DNA from 2 places in the Mesorhizobium sp. WSM4837 genome. Region 2 is predicted to be linked to the other one. Evidence: predicted binding sites of a transcription regulator. Region 2 holds the regulator's gene; the other holds the start of a gene.
The links. Region 2 encodes PhoB, which activates phosphate uptake and scavenging genes when phosphate is short. Its sites were predicted from a motif close to TGTCATNNANCTGTCAT; they were not measured.
Positions count from the first base shown of each region.

Region 1: ugpB (sn-glycerol-3-phosphate ABC transporter substrate-binding protein UgpB) is a predicted target of PhoB. The motif match lies at 3,438-3,454, and genes of this name have one in related genera.

Region 1 covers NZ_JBVVQE010000023.1:61,291-68,987, reverse strand. Annotated here, with positions in the region: gene AC0L3D_RS15870 (sn-glycerol-3-phosphate import ATP-binding protein UgpC) at 1-231, opposite strand, end outside; gene ugpE (sn-glycerol-3-phosphate ABC transporter permease UgpE) at 239-1,087, opposite strand; gene ugpA (sn-glycerol-3-phosphate ABC transporter permease UgpA) at 1,096-1,980, opposite strand; gene ugpB (sn-glycerol-3-phosphate ABC transporter substrate-binding protein UgpB) at 2,065-3,375, opposite strand; gene tlpA (thiol:disulfide interchange protein TlpA) at 3,607-4,293, opposite strand; gene argH (argininosuccinate lyase) at 4,328-5,728, shown strand; gene AC0L3D_RS15840 (hypothetical protein) at 5,796-6,002, shown strand; gene lysA (diaminopimelate decarboxylase) at 6,055-7,323, shown strand; gene AC0L3D_RS15830 (ArsR/SmtB family transcription factor) at 7,399-7,697, opposite strand, start outside.
Region 2 covers NZ_JBVVQE010000034.1:62,358-70,054, forward strand. Annotated here, with positions in the region: gene pstC (phosphate ABC transporter permease subunit PstC) at 1-690, shown strand, start outside; gene pstA (phosphate ABC transporter permease PstA) at 683-2,296, shown strand; gene pstB (phosphate ABC transporter ATP-binding protein PstB) at 2,309-3,124, shown strand; gene phoU (phosphate signaling complex protein PhoU) at 3,160-3,867, shown strand; gene phoB (phosphate regulon transcriptional regulator PhoB) at 3,884-4,573, shown strand; gene AC0L3D_RS20445 (ROK family protein) at 4,843-6,090, opposite strand; gene xylF (D-xylose ABC transporter substrate-binding protein) at 6,356-7,396, shown strand; gene AC0L3D_RS20455 (sugar ABC transporter permease) at 7,537-7,697, shown strand, end outside.

The DNA.
Region 1 (7,697 bases), on a different contig from region 2:
GTCGCGCTCGGTCGGGCCGATGGCGTTGACCACCTTGCCGTCGATGGCGACTGTGCCGGCGGAAATGGTCTCCAAACCGGCGATCATCCTCAGCAGCGTGGACTTGCCGCAACCGGAGGGGCCGACCAGCACGCAAAGCTCCTTGTCGGGAATGGCGATGGAAACCCCCTTCACGGCTTCGACGCCGCTCGGATAGACCTTCTTCACGTCCTTCAGATCGACGGTCGCCATCAGCTTCTCACTTTTCGGATTCGACCAGGCCGCGCACGAACCAGCGTTGCATCAGCACCACCACCAGGATCGGCGGCACGATGGCCAGCATCGCGGTGACCATGACCAGGTGCCATTCGGTATCGGCATCGGCAAAGGAAACCATCTTTCTCAACGCGATGACGATGGTGTTCATGTCGTTGCTGTTGGTGACCAACAGCGGCCAAAGATACTGCGTCCAGCCGTAGATGAAGAGGATCACGAACAGCGCCGCGATGTTGGTGCGCGACAATGGCAACAGGATATCGAAGAAGAAGCGCCATGGCCCGGCGCCGTCGACGCGCGCCGCCTCGAGCAATTCCCCCGGTATGGTCATGAAGAACTGGCGGAACAGCAGCGTCGCGGTGGCCGAGGCGATCAGCGGGATGATCAGGCCGGCATAGGTGTCGATCATGCCGAGATCGACCATCACCTTGTAGGTCGGCAGGATGCGCACCTCGACGGGAAGCATCAAGGTGATGAAGATCAGCCAGAAGAAGGTCATGCGCAGGGGAAAGCGGAAGAAAACGATCGCATAGGCCGACAAGATCGAAATGCAGATCTTTCCCACCGCAACACCGAGCGCCATGATCGTGGTGTTGAGGAGCAGTTGGCCGACGCTGACACCGCCGATGCGGCCAATGCCGCCGAACAGCGCCTCGCTGTAGTTGTTCCACAGCTGGCCGCCGGGCAAGAGCGGCAGCGGCGGCCTGAGGATGGTTTGCAGCGTGTGTGTCGAGGCAACGAACGTGTAGTAGATCGGGAAAGCCACGATCAATATGCCGAGGATAAGCACGGCATGGGCGATGAAAGTGCGGAGCGGGGACTGGCCGATCATCGCTGCCCTCAGCCGTAATGGACTTTGCGTTCCACGTAGCGGAACTGGATAGCGGTGAGCGCAATGACGATTGCCATCAGGATGACCGACTGCGCCGCCGAGTCGCCCAGGATCAGATTGACGAAGCCGTCATTGTAGACCTTGTAGACCAGCGTCTCGGTCGCCTTGCCCGGCCCGCCGCCGGTGACGGCATGAACGATGCCGAACGTATCGAACAGGGCATAGACGGTGTTGACGACCAGCAGGAAAAAGGTGGTCGGCGCGAGCAGCGGGAAGACGATGGTCCAGAAGCGCTTGGTCTCGCCGGCGCCGTCCATGGCCGCCGCCTCGATCAGCGTTTTCGGCACTGCCTGCAGACCGGCGACGAAGAACAGGAAATTGTAGCTGATCTGCTTCCAGGCAGCCGCCGACACCAGCAGGATCATGGCGTGGGTGCCGTTGAGCAGCGGGTCCCAGGCGATGCCGAGGCTTCGCAGCAAATAGGCCAACGAGCCGATTGAAGGATTGAACAGAAAAAGCCACAGCATGCCGGCAATCGCCGGCGCCACGGCATAGGGCCAAATCAACAGGGTGCGGTAGAGGCCTTTGCCGCGCACCGCCTTCTCGGCCATGACCGCAAGCAGCAGGGCCACGCACATCGCGACGATCGCGGTCGCAAGCGAGAACACCACGGTGACCTTGATCGAATTGAGGTAGGCCGGATCGGCCAGCACCTTGCGGAAATTGGCAAACCAGACAAACCTGGTCCTCAGCCCGAACGGATCCTGTCTGAGCATCGACTGGTAAAGCGCCTGACCGGCCGGCCAGTAGAAGAAAACCAGTGTTATGGCGAGTTGTGGCGCCACCAGAAGATAGGGCAGGATCTTGTTGGGAAAGACGACGCGGGGAGACAGGCTGATTTCCTTCGCTATCTCGGGGACGCCCACGCGAACTCGCGTGGGCGAATATTCAAACAGACACCAACCGAGATAAACTCGTCAGTTCTCCAGCGCTTCCTTGATTGCGGCGTTGCCGCGCGTAACCGCGTTGTCAAGCGCCTGCTGAGCGGTTTGCTGGCCGGCCAGCATCTTCTCGAACTCCTCGTTCTGGATATCGCGCACCTGCGGCAGGTTCGGCAGGCGCACGCCCTTCGAGTTGTCGGTCGGCGCCTTGCCAGTCATTTGCAGGATGGGTGTCTCACGGCCGGGGTTCTCGTCATAGAAGCCCGATTTCTTGGTCGCCTCGTAGGCAGCAAGCGTCACCGGCAGGTATCCCGACTTCTGGTGCAGATATTCCTGCACATCGGTCTTGGACAGGTAGGCGAAGAACGCCGCGACACCCTTGTATTGCTCGTCCGACTTGGCACCGAACACCCACAGGCTGGCGCCGCCCGGCGTGGTGTTCTGCGGTGCGCCCTTGGCGTCGCTGTCGTAGGGAAGCTGGCCGATGCCGTAGTTCATGCCGGACTTGACGATGTCGCCAAGGCCGCCCGACGATTCGGTGAAGATGCCGCATTCGCCGGCGAGGAATATCTGCTTGGCTTCGGAGGTGCGCCCGCCATATTTGAAGGTGCCATCCTTGGCGAGATCCGCGAGCGCCTGGAAGTGGTTGACAAAAATCGGCGCGTTGATCTTGAGTTCGACATCGCCGCCGGCCAGGCCGTTCTGCTGGGTCGCCCACGACACATCATTCCACGCCGCGAAATTCTCCAGATGGATCCAGGTCAGCCAGGTCGAGGTATAGCCACAAGGGGCGGCGCCGCTCGTCTTGATCTTCTTGGCGGCTTCCCACACCTCGTTCCAGGTCTTGGGCGGGTTGTTCACGTCGAGGCCGGCCTTCTGGAAGATGTCCTTATTGTAGTAGAGGATCGGCGAGGAGGAGTTGTAGGGGAAGGACAGCATGGTGCCGTCCGGCTTCGAATAATAGCCGACGATACCGGGCAGGTACTGGCTCTTGTCGAAGGTCATCCCGGCACCGGTCATCACCTCGGCCACCGGCTTGATCGCACCCTCGGCCGCCATCATCACGCCGGTGCCGACGTCGAACACCTGGAGGATGTCGGGCGCCTGGCCGGCGCGGAAAGCGGCGATGCCGGCGTTCAGCGTCTCCGGATAGGTGCCCTTGAACACCGGAACCAGTTCATAGTCGCTCTGGCTGGCGTTGAAATCCTTGGAGATCTTGCCGACGACCTCGGCGTTGGCGCCGGTCATGGCGTGCCACCAGCTGATCTGCGTGACGGCGAAGGCGGAGGTGGTGGAAAGCAGGGTCAAGGTGGCGGCGACACCGGCCGCGAAGCCGAAGAACTTCATGTTTCATCTCCCGTTTGTCATTGGCGAAAGGGGCACTCTCGCAAAGCCAATATGTGCCGCCCGTGACAATTGGACAACGGTTTTGTTGCGGACCGATGAACTTGATTTCCACTTAAAGTAGCGCACGCTTCCGAATAGGAGCCGGTGGAAAGGAATTGCCAAGCCGGCTTACGAACAAACCGGCAATAATCGCCGGCGCCTAAAAGCGCGTCGCACTTTGCGCGACATGCATTAGTCCGACTTGCCGAGCGCCGTCTCGACCAGCCGCTTGGCGTCCGGGCTCGACCATTCTGCCGGGCCGTTCATGTGGGCAATCAGGCAGCCTTCACCGTCGATCAGCATGGTGACCGGCAGGCCGAGCGCCAGGCCGCGTGTCTTGAGATCGTTGAACAGCGCCATCGTCGAATCGCGGTAGTAGCCGAGCGCCTTGACGCCGGTCTCCTCGAGGAACTTCTTCGGCTTGCTGTCGTCGCCGGCATCGACATTGACCGCGACGACCTCGAAGGCATCGCTGCCCATTTCGTTCTGCAGCGCGTCGAGCGCCGGCATTTCGGCGCGGCAGGGCGCGCACCATGTCGCCCACAGATTGAGCAGCACCGTCTTGCCGGCATGGTCGGCGAGCGTCATCGGCTTGCCGTCGGGGCTGTTGAAGGCAAGGCCCTTCAGCGATTGCGGCGGATCGGCCGGCAAAAGTGCTGCAACCTGGCCGGTGGCAGCCGCCGCGACCGTCTTGGCGCGGTCGGACTTGGCGGCGCAGGCGACATCGTCCTTGCTGTCGCCGACCGCGACTTGAGCGGGGGCGTTGTTGCCAGAACCGCTTTCGCTGACATATACCGCGACCGCGCCGGCCAGCACGCCTGCCACCAAAGCGGCGAGGATGAGGCGCGGGGCCGGGAAAAATCGATTGCCGTCTGCCATTTTTTAAAACTGCTCCGGAGCACGGGTTATAGCGATGAGCGACAAGAAGGCCAGCAACCAGATGTGGGGCGGACGTTTTGCCTCGGGTCCGGCCGCGATTATGGAAGCGATCAACGCGTCGATCTCGTTCGACCGCAAACTCTACGCGCAGGATATCAGAGGCTCGATCGCCCACAGCGAGATGCTGGCGCAAACCGGCATTATTTCGGCGGCCGATCAAGAAAAAATCGCTCACGGGCTGAACACGATCCTGGCAGAGATCGAAGCCGGCACGTTCGAGTTCTCGACCAGGCTGGAAGACATCCACATGAATGTCGAGGCCCGCCTTGCCGAGCTGATCGGCCCGGCTGCCGGCCGCCTGCATACCGCCCGTTCGCGCAACGACCAGGTGGCGGTCGATCTCAGGCTATGGGTCAAGGACGAGTACTTTCGCGTCGCCGAGGCGCTGAAGGGCCTGATCACGGCGTTCCTGGAGCGGGCCGAGGAGCATGCGGCAACGGTGATGCCGGGCTTCACCCACATGCAGGCGGCTCAGCCGGTAACCTTCGGCCATCACTGCATGGCCTATGTCGAGATGTTCTCGCGCGACCTGTCGCGTGTTCGCGACGCTATCGAACGGATGGACGAAAGCCCGCTCGGTGCGGCCGCGCTTGCCGGCACCAGCTTTCCGATCGACCGGCACCAGACGGCCAAGGCGCTCGGCTTCCGTGAGCCGATGCGCAATTCCCTGGACAGCGTTTCGGACCGCGATTTCGCGCTCGAGTTTTTGGGGCTGGCGGCGATCTGCGCGACGCATCTGTCGCGACTGGCCGAAGAAATCATCATCTGGTCGACGCCGCAATTCGGCTTCGTCAGGCTGTCGGACTCATTCTCCACCGGCTCCTCGATCATGCCGCAGAAAAAGAACCCCGACGCCGCCGAGCTGGTGCGCGGCAAGACCGGCCGCGTCACCGGCCATCTGGTTGGCCTGCTGACTGTCATGAAGGGCATGCCGCTGACCTACGGCAAGGACATGCAGGAAGACAAGGAATCCGTGTTCGACGCCGCCGAGACGCTCGACCTGATGCTGGCGGCGATGACCGGCATGGTGCGCGACATGACGGTGAATGCCGCCGCCATGAAGAAGGCCGCCGGGTCAGGCTATGCGACCGCGACCGATCTTGCCGACTGGCTGGTGCGTAGCCTCGGTCTGCCGTTCCGCGAAGCGCACCACTTCACCGGCCGCGCCGTAGCGCTGGCCGAAGAAAGGAAGATCGGGCTCGACAGGCTGCCGCTGGAAGACTTGCAGTCCATTCACCCCGGCATCACGACGGACGTGTTTTCGGTGCTTGCCGTGCAGAACTCGGTGAAGAGCCGCACGAGCTTCGGCGGCACCGCGCCGTCGGAAGTGAGGAAGCAGATCCGCTACTGGAAAAAGCGCATTGCCAGGGCGTGATGCCGGGGTGCAATGCCGGAAAAACTCGGCTAAAAGCGGCGGGCAAAAGTTTCGGACGGATGGATCGATGACCGCAAGCAGGATTTTGGTGACGCTGACGCTGCTGGCGGCGCTGGCAACCGTAACGGCCTGCGGTAGGAAAGCCGGGCTCGATACGCCCTATGAGGCGGCCGTGCAGGCGCGCAAGGATGCCCAAAAGGCAGAGCAGCCCGTGCCGCCGGAGCCGGAAAAACCGGTCGAGGACAAAAAGTTCATTCTCGATCCGTTGATCTAGAGCCGATGAGATCGGCCGATCTCGTCGTGCTCCAACTTCCGGAACCACTCTCGTGAACCATTTCGACTACCGCGACGGCGTGCTGCATGCCGAGGACGTGGCGATATCAGAGATCGCCGCAAGCATCGGCACGCCGTTCTATTGCTATTCGACGGCGACGCTGACCAGGCATTTCCGCGTGTTTGCGCAGGCCTTTGCCGGGCTCGACGCGCTGGTCTGCTATGCCATGAAGGCGAATTCCAACCAGGCTGTGCTAAAAATCCTGGCAAAACTCGGTGCCGGCGCCGACGTGGTCTCGGAAGGCGAACTGCGCCGCGCGCTGGCCGCCGGCATTCCGGCCAACAAGATCCTGTTTTCCGGCGTCGGCAAGACCGCGCGCGAAATGGATCTTGCACTCTCGGCCAGCATTTTGTGCTTCAACGTCGAATCCGAGCCTGAACTGGAATTGCTGTCGGCCCAAGCCGCGGCGCTGGGCAAGGTGGCGCCGATCTCGCTGCGCATCAACCCGGATGTCGATGCCAAGACCCACAAGAAGATCTCCACCGGCAGGGCCGAGAACAAGTTCGGAATTCCCTGGCAGAAGGCGCGAAAGGTCTATGCCCGCGCAGCTGAGCTGCCTGGCATCAAGGTCACCGGCATCGACACTCATATCGGCAGCCAGATCACCGAGTTGCAGCCCTTCGACGACGCCTTTGCGCTGCTGGTGGAACTGGTCGGCGTGCTGCGCGCCGACGGGCACGCCATCGAGCATATCGACCTCGGCGGCGGCCTCGGCATTCCCTACCGCGTCGACAACAGCCCGCCTCCCCTGCCGGACGCTTATGCTCAGATTGTCAAGAAGCACGTCGCCAAGCTCGGGCTGAAGGTGATGTTCGAGCCGGGCCGGCTGATATCAGGCAATGCCGGCATCCTGGTCTCGCAGGTGATCTTCGTGAAGGAGGGCGACGCCAGGAATTTCCTGGTCGTCGACGCCGCGATGAACGATCTGATCCGGCCGACGCTCTATGACGCCTTCCATGACATCAAGCCGGTGGTGCAGCAGCCGGCCGCGGCGCCGCGCATGACGGTCGACGTGGTCGGCCCGGTCTGCGAGACCGGCGATTATCTCGGCCTCGACCGCGACCTGCCGCGGCTGAAGGCCGGCGACCTGATCGCCGTCGCCACCGCCGGCGCCTATGGCGCGGTGCAGGCCGGCACCTACAACACCAGGCCGCTGGTGCCTGAAGTGCTGGTCGACGGCGACCGTTTCCATGTCGTGCGCCGGCGCCAGACCTATGACGAGCTGATCGGCCTGGATTCGCTGCCCGATTGGCTTGAATAGACCCATGATCCCGAAAAAGTGAGAACCGGTTTTCGGAAAGGATCATGGTCAAACAAGAATAGATCGTCTGCGGCGCTACAGCCGGTGCTGGAGGAGCGCCCTGGTCTCGGCGATCCTGCCTTCGTCGCGGCGATAGAACGTCCACTGCTTGATACGCTTGCTGCGCAGAAGGCCGGCCTGGGTCAGCACCCGCATATGCTCGCTGAGCGTCGCCTGGGTGATGCCAAGCTTTTCCGCAATCAGCAGCGCGCAGACGCCGTCCTCGACCAGATCGCCATCGGTCTGCGGCGGAAAATGCTCGCGCGGATCCTTCAGCCAATCGAGGATTTGCAGCCTGCGCTCGTTGGCGATCGCCTTGAAGACATCAATCTCTT
Region 2 (7,697 bases):
TTTGCCGGCACGTTGCTCATCACCTTCATCGCCATGCTGGTGGCTGCGCCTATCGGGCTGATGGCTGCGATCTACCTTTCGGATTACGCCTCCAAAAGCGTCCGCGCGGTCGCAAAGCCGGTTCTGGAAATCCTCGCCGGCATTCCGACCGTCGTCTACGGCTTCTTCGCCGCGCTGACGGTTGCGCCCTACTTCCGCGGTATCGGCGAAAGCCTGGGCCTCAACGTCGCGTCTGAATCCGCGCTCGCCGCAGGCGTGGTCATGGGTATCATGATCATTCCCTTCGTTTCCTCGCTTTCCGACGATGTGATCAACGCCGTTCCGCAATCCCTGAGAGACGGTTCCGCGGGCCTCGGCGCGACCAAGTCGGAAACCATCCGCAAGGTGGTCCTTCCCGCTGCCCTTCCGGGCATCGTTTCGGCGATGCTGCTTGCCGTCAGCCGCGCAATCGGCGAAACGATGATCGTAGTCATGGCGGCGGGGCTGGCGGCAAACCTCACGGCAAATCCGCTCGAAGCGGTCACCACCGTGACCGTGCAGATCGTGACGCTGCTTGTGGGCGACCAGGAGTTCGACAGCGCCAAGACGCTTGCAGCCTTCGCACTCGGCCTGGTGCTGTTCTGCATCACGCTTACCCTCAACATCGTCGCTTTGCGCGTCGTCCAGAAATACCGAGAGCAATATGACTGATGCGATCTCGTCATTCGGCGCCGTCGGACGGCCGGTCAGCGTTCATACCGACGATGCCGCGAAGGCGCGGCTGAAGGGCCGCTACCGCACGGAAAAATGGTTCAAATGGCTTGGCGCTGCAGCTGTCGCGTTGGCCGGCTTGTTCCTTGTGCTGCTCCTGTCGACGATCGTCACGCAGGCGATTCCGGCGCTGCGGCAGAACTATGTGACGCTGCCGATCGATCTTTCAGCGGCCAAGGCCGACCCGGCGAAACTCGATGAAGTGAACTACGACGCCATCGCTCAGGAAGCGCTTACGGCAAAATTTCCGGATGTGAAGAGCCGCCAGGACAAGCGCCTTCTGCGCGGGCTGATTTCCACCGGCACAGGCGTGTTCCTGCGCAAGGATATTGCGGCTGATCCGGGGATGCTCGGAGGAACGGTGGACTATGCGGTTCCACTTGATGATTTTGCCGACCTCTACCTCAAGGGTTTGCTTGCCGACGTCGGTTCGGACGAAGCGATTTCGACAAGCGTCACGCCTTCGGAAACCAGCGGCGACATCGATCTGACCTTCGGCGACGATGCCATGCTGGCGCTGGCGCGCGGCCATGGTGCGACCGAGGGCGAAAACGGCATGTTTACGCTGACGAGCGGCGCGTCGTCGCTGCTGGTCGCGTTCAATGGCGGCACGGTCAAGCTGACCTCGCTGTCGCCTGCGGCCAACGGCACGGTGATCGCAAAGGGCACGGTGATCGAGGCGCTGGACAGCACGGCGCCCGCCGCGAGCGGCCAGGCATTCCTGCGCGTCATCGAGACGCCGGAAGCATCGCGAAAGATTTCGGACAAGGTGATCGTCTGGCTCGACACACTGAAGAGCGCTGGCCTGATCGAAAGCCGGTTCAACTCGATCTTCTTCTTCACCGGCGCAAGCCGCGAGCCGGAATTGGCCGGTGTCTGGGGCGCGGTCGTCGGATCGTTCCTGACCATGATCGTAACCCTCGCCATAGCCTTCCCGATCGGCGTTTCAGCGGCGATCTATCTTGAGGAATTTGCGCCCAAGAACCGGCTGACGACGATGATCGAAGTGAATATCAATAATCTGGCGGCGGTGCCTTCGATCGTCTTCGGCCTGCTTGGACTTGCCGTATTCTTGAATTTCTTCGGCATGCCGCGCTCAGCCCCGTTGGTCGGCGGCATGGTGCTGGCGCTGATGACCCTGCCGATCATCATTATCGCCTCGCGCGCTTCGCTGCGCGCCGTGCCCCCGTCGATCCGCGAGGCGGCGCTTGGCATCGGAGCGTCCAAGGTCCAGACCGTATTCCATCACGTGCTGCCGCTGGCGATGCCGGGCATCATGACCGGCACCATCCTCGGAATGGCGCATGCGCTCGGTGAAACCGCGCCGTTGCTGATGATCGGCATGGTCGCCTTCATCGTCGACATTCCCGGCGGCTTCACCGATCCCGCGACGATCCTGCCGGTGCAGATTTTCATGTGGGCGGATTTCCCGGAAGCGGGGTTCCAGCAGAAGACTTCGGCGGCGATTTTGATTTTGCTGGTGTTTTTGGTCATCATGAATGCCATCGCGGTGATACTGCGCAGGCGCTTCGAGCGGCGCTGGTAAGGAGTAGAGGATATGAACATCATGACGGAAGCCGGCGTCGAGCAGAAACTGAGCAGCGCAACCAACGCCCCTTCGATCAAGATGAAGGGCGAAAAGGTCTCTGTTCACTACGGCGAGAAGCGAGCTCTGTTCGACGTCGATCTCGATGTCCGCGAGCATCAGGTGACGGCGTTGATCGGGCCATCGGGCTGTGGCAAGTCGACGTTCCTGCGTTGCCTGAACCGAATGAACGACACCATCGATATCGCGCGGGTGAGCGGCAAGATCACGCTCGACGGCGAGAACGTCTACGACCCGAAAATCGATGTCGTCGAGTTGCGAGCTCGCGTGGGCATGGTATTCCAGAAGCCGAACCCGTTTCCGAAGTCGATCTACGAAAACGTCGCCTACGGTCCGCGCATCCACGGCCTGGCCAGGAGCAAGGCCGAGTTGGACGGCATCGTCGAATCGAGCCTGAAGAAGGCCGGCCTGTTCAACGAGGTCAAGGATCGCCTGCTCGAGTCGGGTACTGGACTGTCCGGCGGACAGCAGCAGCGCCTGTGCATCGCGCGCGCCATCGCGGTGTCGCCGGAAGTGATCCTGATGGACGAGCCCTGTTCGGCGCTCGATCCGATCGCCACCGCCCGCGTCGAGGAACTGATCGACGAACTGCGCCAGAACTATACGATCGTCATCGTCACCCATTCGATGCAGCAGGCGGCGCGCGTGTCGCAACGCACGGCGATGTTCCATCTCGGCTATCTGGTCGAGGAGGGCGCGACCGACAAGATGTTCACCAACCCCGACGACAAGCGCACCCAGGACTACATCACCGGCCGGTTCGGCTGAGCGGTCCGGCGAATTTCGAACACGAGGACAGCACCATGGGTGAACACACCGTCGCATCTTTCGACGAGGAACTGGAGCACATCGACCGGCTGATCCGCGACATGGACGAGCTCGCCGCCGCAATGGTCGCGGCCTCGATCCGCGCGTTGCTTGCGTCGGACAATGCGATGGCGCAGCGCGTCGTCTCGGATGACGCCATCATGGATGCGCGGCAGCGCGAGCTCGACGACAGCGCGATCACGCTGATCGCCAAGCGGCAGCCGATGGCGCAGGATCTGCGCGCCGTGGTTGGCGCAATCCGCATGGCGGGCGATCTCGAGCGCATCGGCGATCTGGCCAAGAACATTGCCAAGCGGGTCAGCGCAGTCGGGCAGAGCGCGACGCCGCGTAATCTGTCGCACGGTATCGACGCGATGGCGGATCTCGTTCTTGTGCAGCTGCGCGGCGTGGTCGAGCACTATGTGTCGCGCGATGCCGGCGCGTTGAAGGAACTGCGCGCCGACGACCAGAAGATCGACGTGAAATATACGGCGGTTTTTCGCGAACTCCTGACTTACATGATGGAGGATCCGCGCAACATCACCGCCTGCACGCACCTTCTGTTCTGCGCCAAGAATCTCGAGCGTATCGGCGATCATGTCACCAACATTGCCGAAAACGCCTATTTTGTCGTGACCGGGCAGCAATTGCCGGCAGATCGCCCGAAGCTCGACGAAACGACGATGTCGGCGCCGGCGACATGACAGGAGTGACCGGCCGATGATCGCGCCGCGCATCATGGTGGTGGAGGATGAAGAGCCGCTAGGCGTCCTCCTCCGTTACAATCTGGAATCCGAAGGCTATCAGGTCGAGGTGGTGACGCGCGGTGACGAGGCCGAAATCCGGCTGCAGGAAAACGTGCCCGATCTTTTGGTGCTCGACTGGATGGTGCCGGCGGTTTCCGGCATCGAGCTTTGCCGGCGCCTTCGGGTGCGCCCCGAAACCGAGCGGCTGCCGATCATCATGCTGACCGCGCGCGGCGAGGAGAGCGACCGGGTGCGCGGCCTTTCGACCGGAGCCGACGACTATCTGGTCAAGCCGTTCTCGACACCGGAATTCATGGCCAGGGTCAAGGCGCTGCTGCGCCGCGCCAAGCCGGAAGTGCTGTCCAGCGTGCTCAAGGTCGGCGACATCATGCTCGATCGTGAATCGCACCGGGTCTATCGCAAGAAGAGCGAGATCCGGCTCGGGCCGACCGAATTCCGGCTGCTCGAATTCATGATGCGCCACCCGGGCCGGGTCTTCTCGCGCAGTCAGTTGCTCGACAATGTCTGGGGCGAGACGATCTACATCGACGAGCGCACGGTGGACGTCCATGTCGGCCGGTTGCGCAAGGCGGTCAACAATGGTCGCATGCCCGATGTCATCCGCACCATCCGCGGCGCCGGCTATGCGATCAGGGAAGACTAGCTAGGGATGTGCTGATATTCAGGTGATGCCGGCCTGCGAACGGCGGCTTCCTGCGCTTACCTACAGCGCCGCGCGCCCTGTTGGGCACGCAAAGGACGCTGTAGAACTTTGATTTTGCGCACGACCTTTCCGAAATCGATCTCGATTTCGGGGTCATGCGCGGGCTCACGTACCCAAAAGTACGCTCCGCTCCGGTTCTCGGAACCCACCATTCTCGACTCGGCCTGACCTGAATCTCAACACACCCCAAGTCGCGACCCGGGAATCCTTCAAGCCACGTTCTTTCCGACCGAGCCGGCTCGTGCCTGGATGCTCGGCGCGAAAATCTCCTGGTCGACGAAGCTTAGCGCCCGCATGGCGCAGCCTTCGCGGATCAGCGGCAGCTCGTTCGGCTCGGTGTCGAAGGAAATCGAACCCGAATGCTGGCCGCCGGCGGTCTGGGCGATGGCCTCGCGCAGGGCCGGCTCGATCAGGTCGAAGGCGGCAGCGCTGGCGCCGACCATGGCCACCGGCGCCGGATCGATCAGCGCAAACAGGCTGCCGAGCCCGAAGCCGAGCGCCTCGCCGGCCTTGCGGTAGGCTTCGCGCTCCGGTCCGTCCATCTCGCGCGCCCGGGCCGCCAAGGCCCGCATGTCGGCGTCGCTGACATCGGCGACCGGCTCGGCGTTCTCGCTCAACAGCCTTGCGTTGCGCCAGATGGCGTAGTTGCCGGCATAAGCCTCGACGCAGCCGCGCCGCCCGCAGCGGCAAAGCGCGCCGCCCGGCCGATGGATCATGTGGCCGAATTCGCCGCCTGAGGAGTGGGTGCCGGTGAACAGCTCGCCCTTCAGCACCAGCCCCATACCGATGCCGTGCGAGAGCAGGATGGCGATGAAATCGTCGCGGTAGCGATCCGGGTGGCGCCAGCGCAGCGCCACGGCCATCATGTTGCAGTCGTTCTCCATGATGGCCGGGATGCCGAACTCGCGTTCCAGAATGTCGGCGAAGGCGATGTTCGTCTGCGGCGTGATCGGCGACCACAACATGGCGCGCGCGTGGGAATCGGTGATGCCCTGGATCGCCAGCGCGATGCGGGCGACGCTTTGGACATCGAGGTCGGGATCTTCGAGCCGGCGCCGGACGATGGCGACACATTCCTCGATCAGCGCGTCACGCGACATGGTCAGCGTGTCCAGCCGGCGCTGTTCCTCGGCGACCACTTGTCCGGCATAATCGATGACGGCGACCGACAGGAAATTCAGCGACAACACGACGGCCAACACCGCAGCGGCTTGCGGATTGAGGCTGAGGCCGACCTGCGGCCGGCCGCGTTTCAGCGAAACCGTCTCGCTCGCCTTGCTCTCGGCCAGGATGCCTTCCTGGATCAGGTCGGCAGAGATCGCCGATATGGTCGAATGGCTGAGGCCGGTGGTCGCGGCGATCTCGGTCCGCGACGGCTGGCCTGCCCGGCGCACGGCCGAAATCACCATCGCCCGGTTGCGCCGGCGCAGATCGTCATGACGGATTCCCACCGACATTTTTTGTTTCCTCCTCATTGCCGCGGCCGCTCATGAATCGGAAGCCGTCGGTATGTCGGACAAATACTGGCAGAAGCAGAAGGGGCTGTCATTATTTATTCCGAGCCTCGAAAAAAAGCCCGACAGGACGTTAAAATCCATCAGAATTGGTGTTGACAGTGCTTCGGCGTTGGACCAGTATTTTTTCGAGGCTCGAAAAAATAGAGCCTTTGTGCCGGCCTTCGGGCCAGTTGGTCGCGCCCTACGCGGCGCAGGGAGGAATATCATGAAGAGATTCGCAGCCGCCATTCTGGCGGGGGTCGCCATGTCGCTGACGCTCGCGTCGGCCGCGCAGGCCAAGGACAAGGTCATTGGCGTTTCGTGGTCGAACTTCCAGGAAGAGCGTTGGAAGACCGACGAAGCCGCCATGAAGGCGGCGATCGAGGCCGCCGGCGACAAATATATCTCCGCTGACGCACAGTCCAATCCCGGCAAGCAGCTGACCGACGTCGAAAGCCTGATCTCGCAGGGCGCCAACGCGCTGATCATCCTTGCGCAGGATGCCTCGGCCATCGGTCCGGCGGTGCAGAAGGCGCTGGACGAAGGCATTCCGGTCGTCGGCTATGACCGGCTGATCGAGAACAAGGACGTCTTCTATCTGACCTTTGACAACCAGGAAGTCGGCCGCATGCAGGCCCGCGAAGTGTTCAAGGTGGCGCCGGAAGGCAATTACGTCTTCATCAAGGGCTCGGGCGCCGACCCTAATGCCGATTTTCTGTTCGCCGGCTCCATAGAAGTGCTCAAGGATGCCATCGACAGCGGCAAGATCAAGAATGTCGGCGAGGCTTATACGGACGGCTGGCTTCCCGCCAACGCCCAGAAGAACATGGAACAGTTCCTGACCGCCAACGACAACAAGGTCGATGCGGTGGTTGCCGCCAATGACGGCACCGCGGGTGGCGTCGTCGCGGCGCTGACGGCGCAAGGCCTGGCCGGATCCGTCCCGGTTTCGGGCCAGGACGGCGACCATGCCGCGCTGAACCGTATCGCGCTCGGCACACAGACCGTATCGGTGTGGAAAGACGCGCGCGAGCTCGGCAAGAACGCCGCCGAGATCGCCTCGCAGCTGGCCGACGGCAAGCCGATGACAGACATTGCCGGTGTCAAGGATTTCACCACGCCGGGCGGCAATGTCGTCAAGTCGCTGTTCCTGACGCCGATTGCCATCACCAGGGACAATCTCAACGTCGTCATCGACGCCGGCTGGATCAAGCAGGAAGAGGTCTGCGCCGGCGTGGCGGCGGGCACCGTCCCGGTCTGCAACTGATCCGCCTTCGCCAAAAAACCTGAAACGCCGCGGCTTCACGCCGCGGCGTTTTTTTCAAAAGAGTTGTTTTTCCGCGTCTCGCGGGTAATTTCTAAGCTGCTTCCGGCATCCGCGGCAGACGGCAACGGTGGGAGGACATCATGACCGACACGATTTCCAACACGCCGGTTGCTGACCGGGCGCGTGAATCCGAGCTCAGCCCCTTCGGCCGCTTCCTCAAGGCAACCGAGCTCGACATACGCATGCTCGGCATGGTCGGCGCGCTGCTGATCATCTGGGTTGGAATCCACATCCTGTCGGG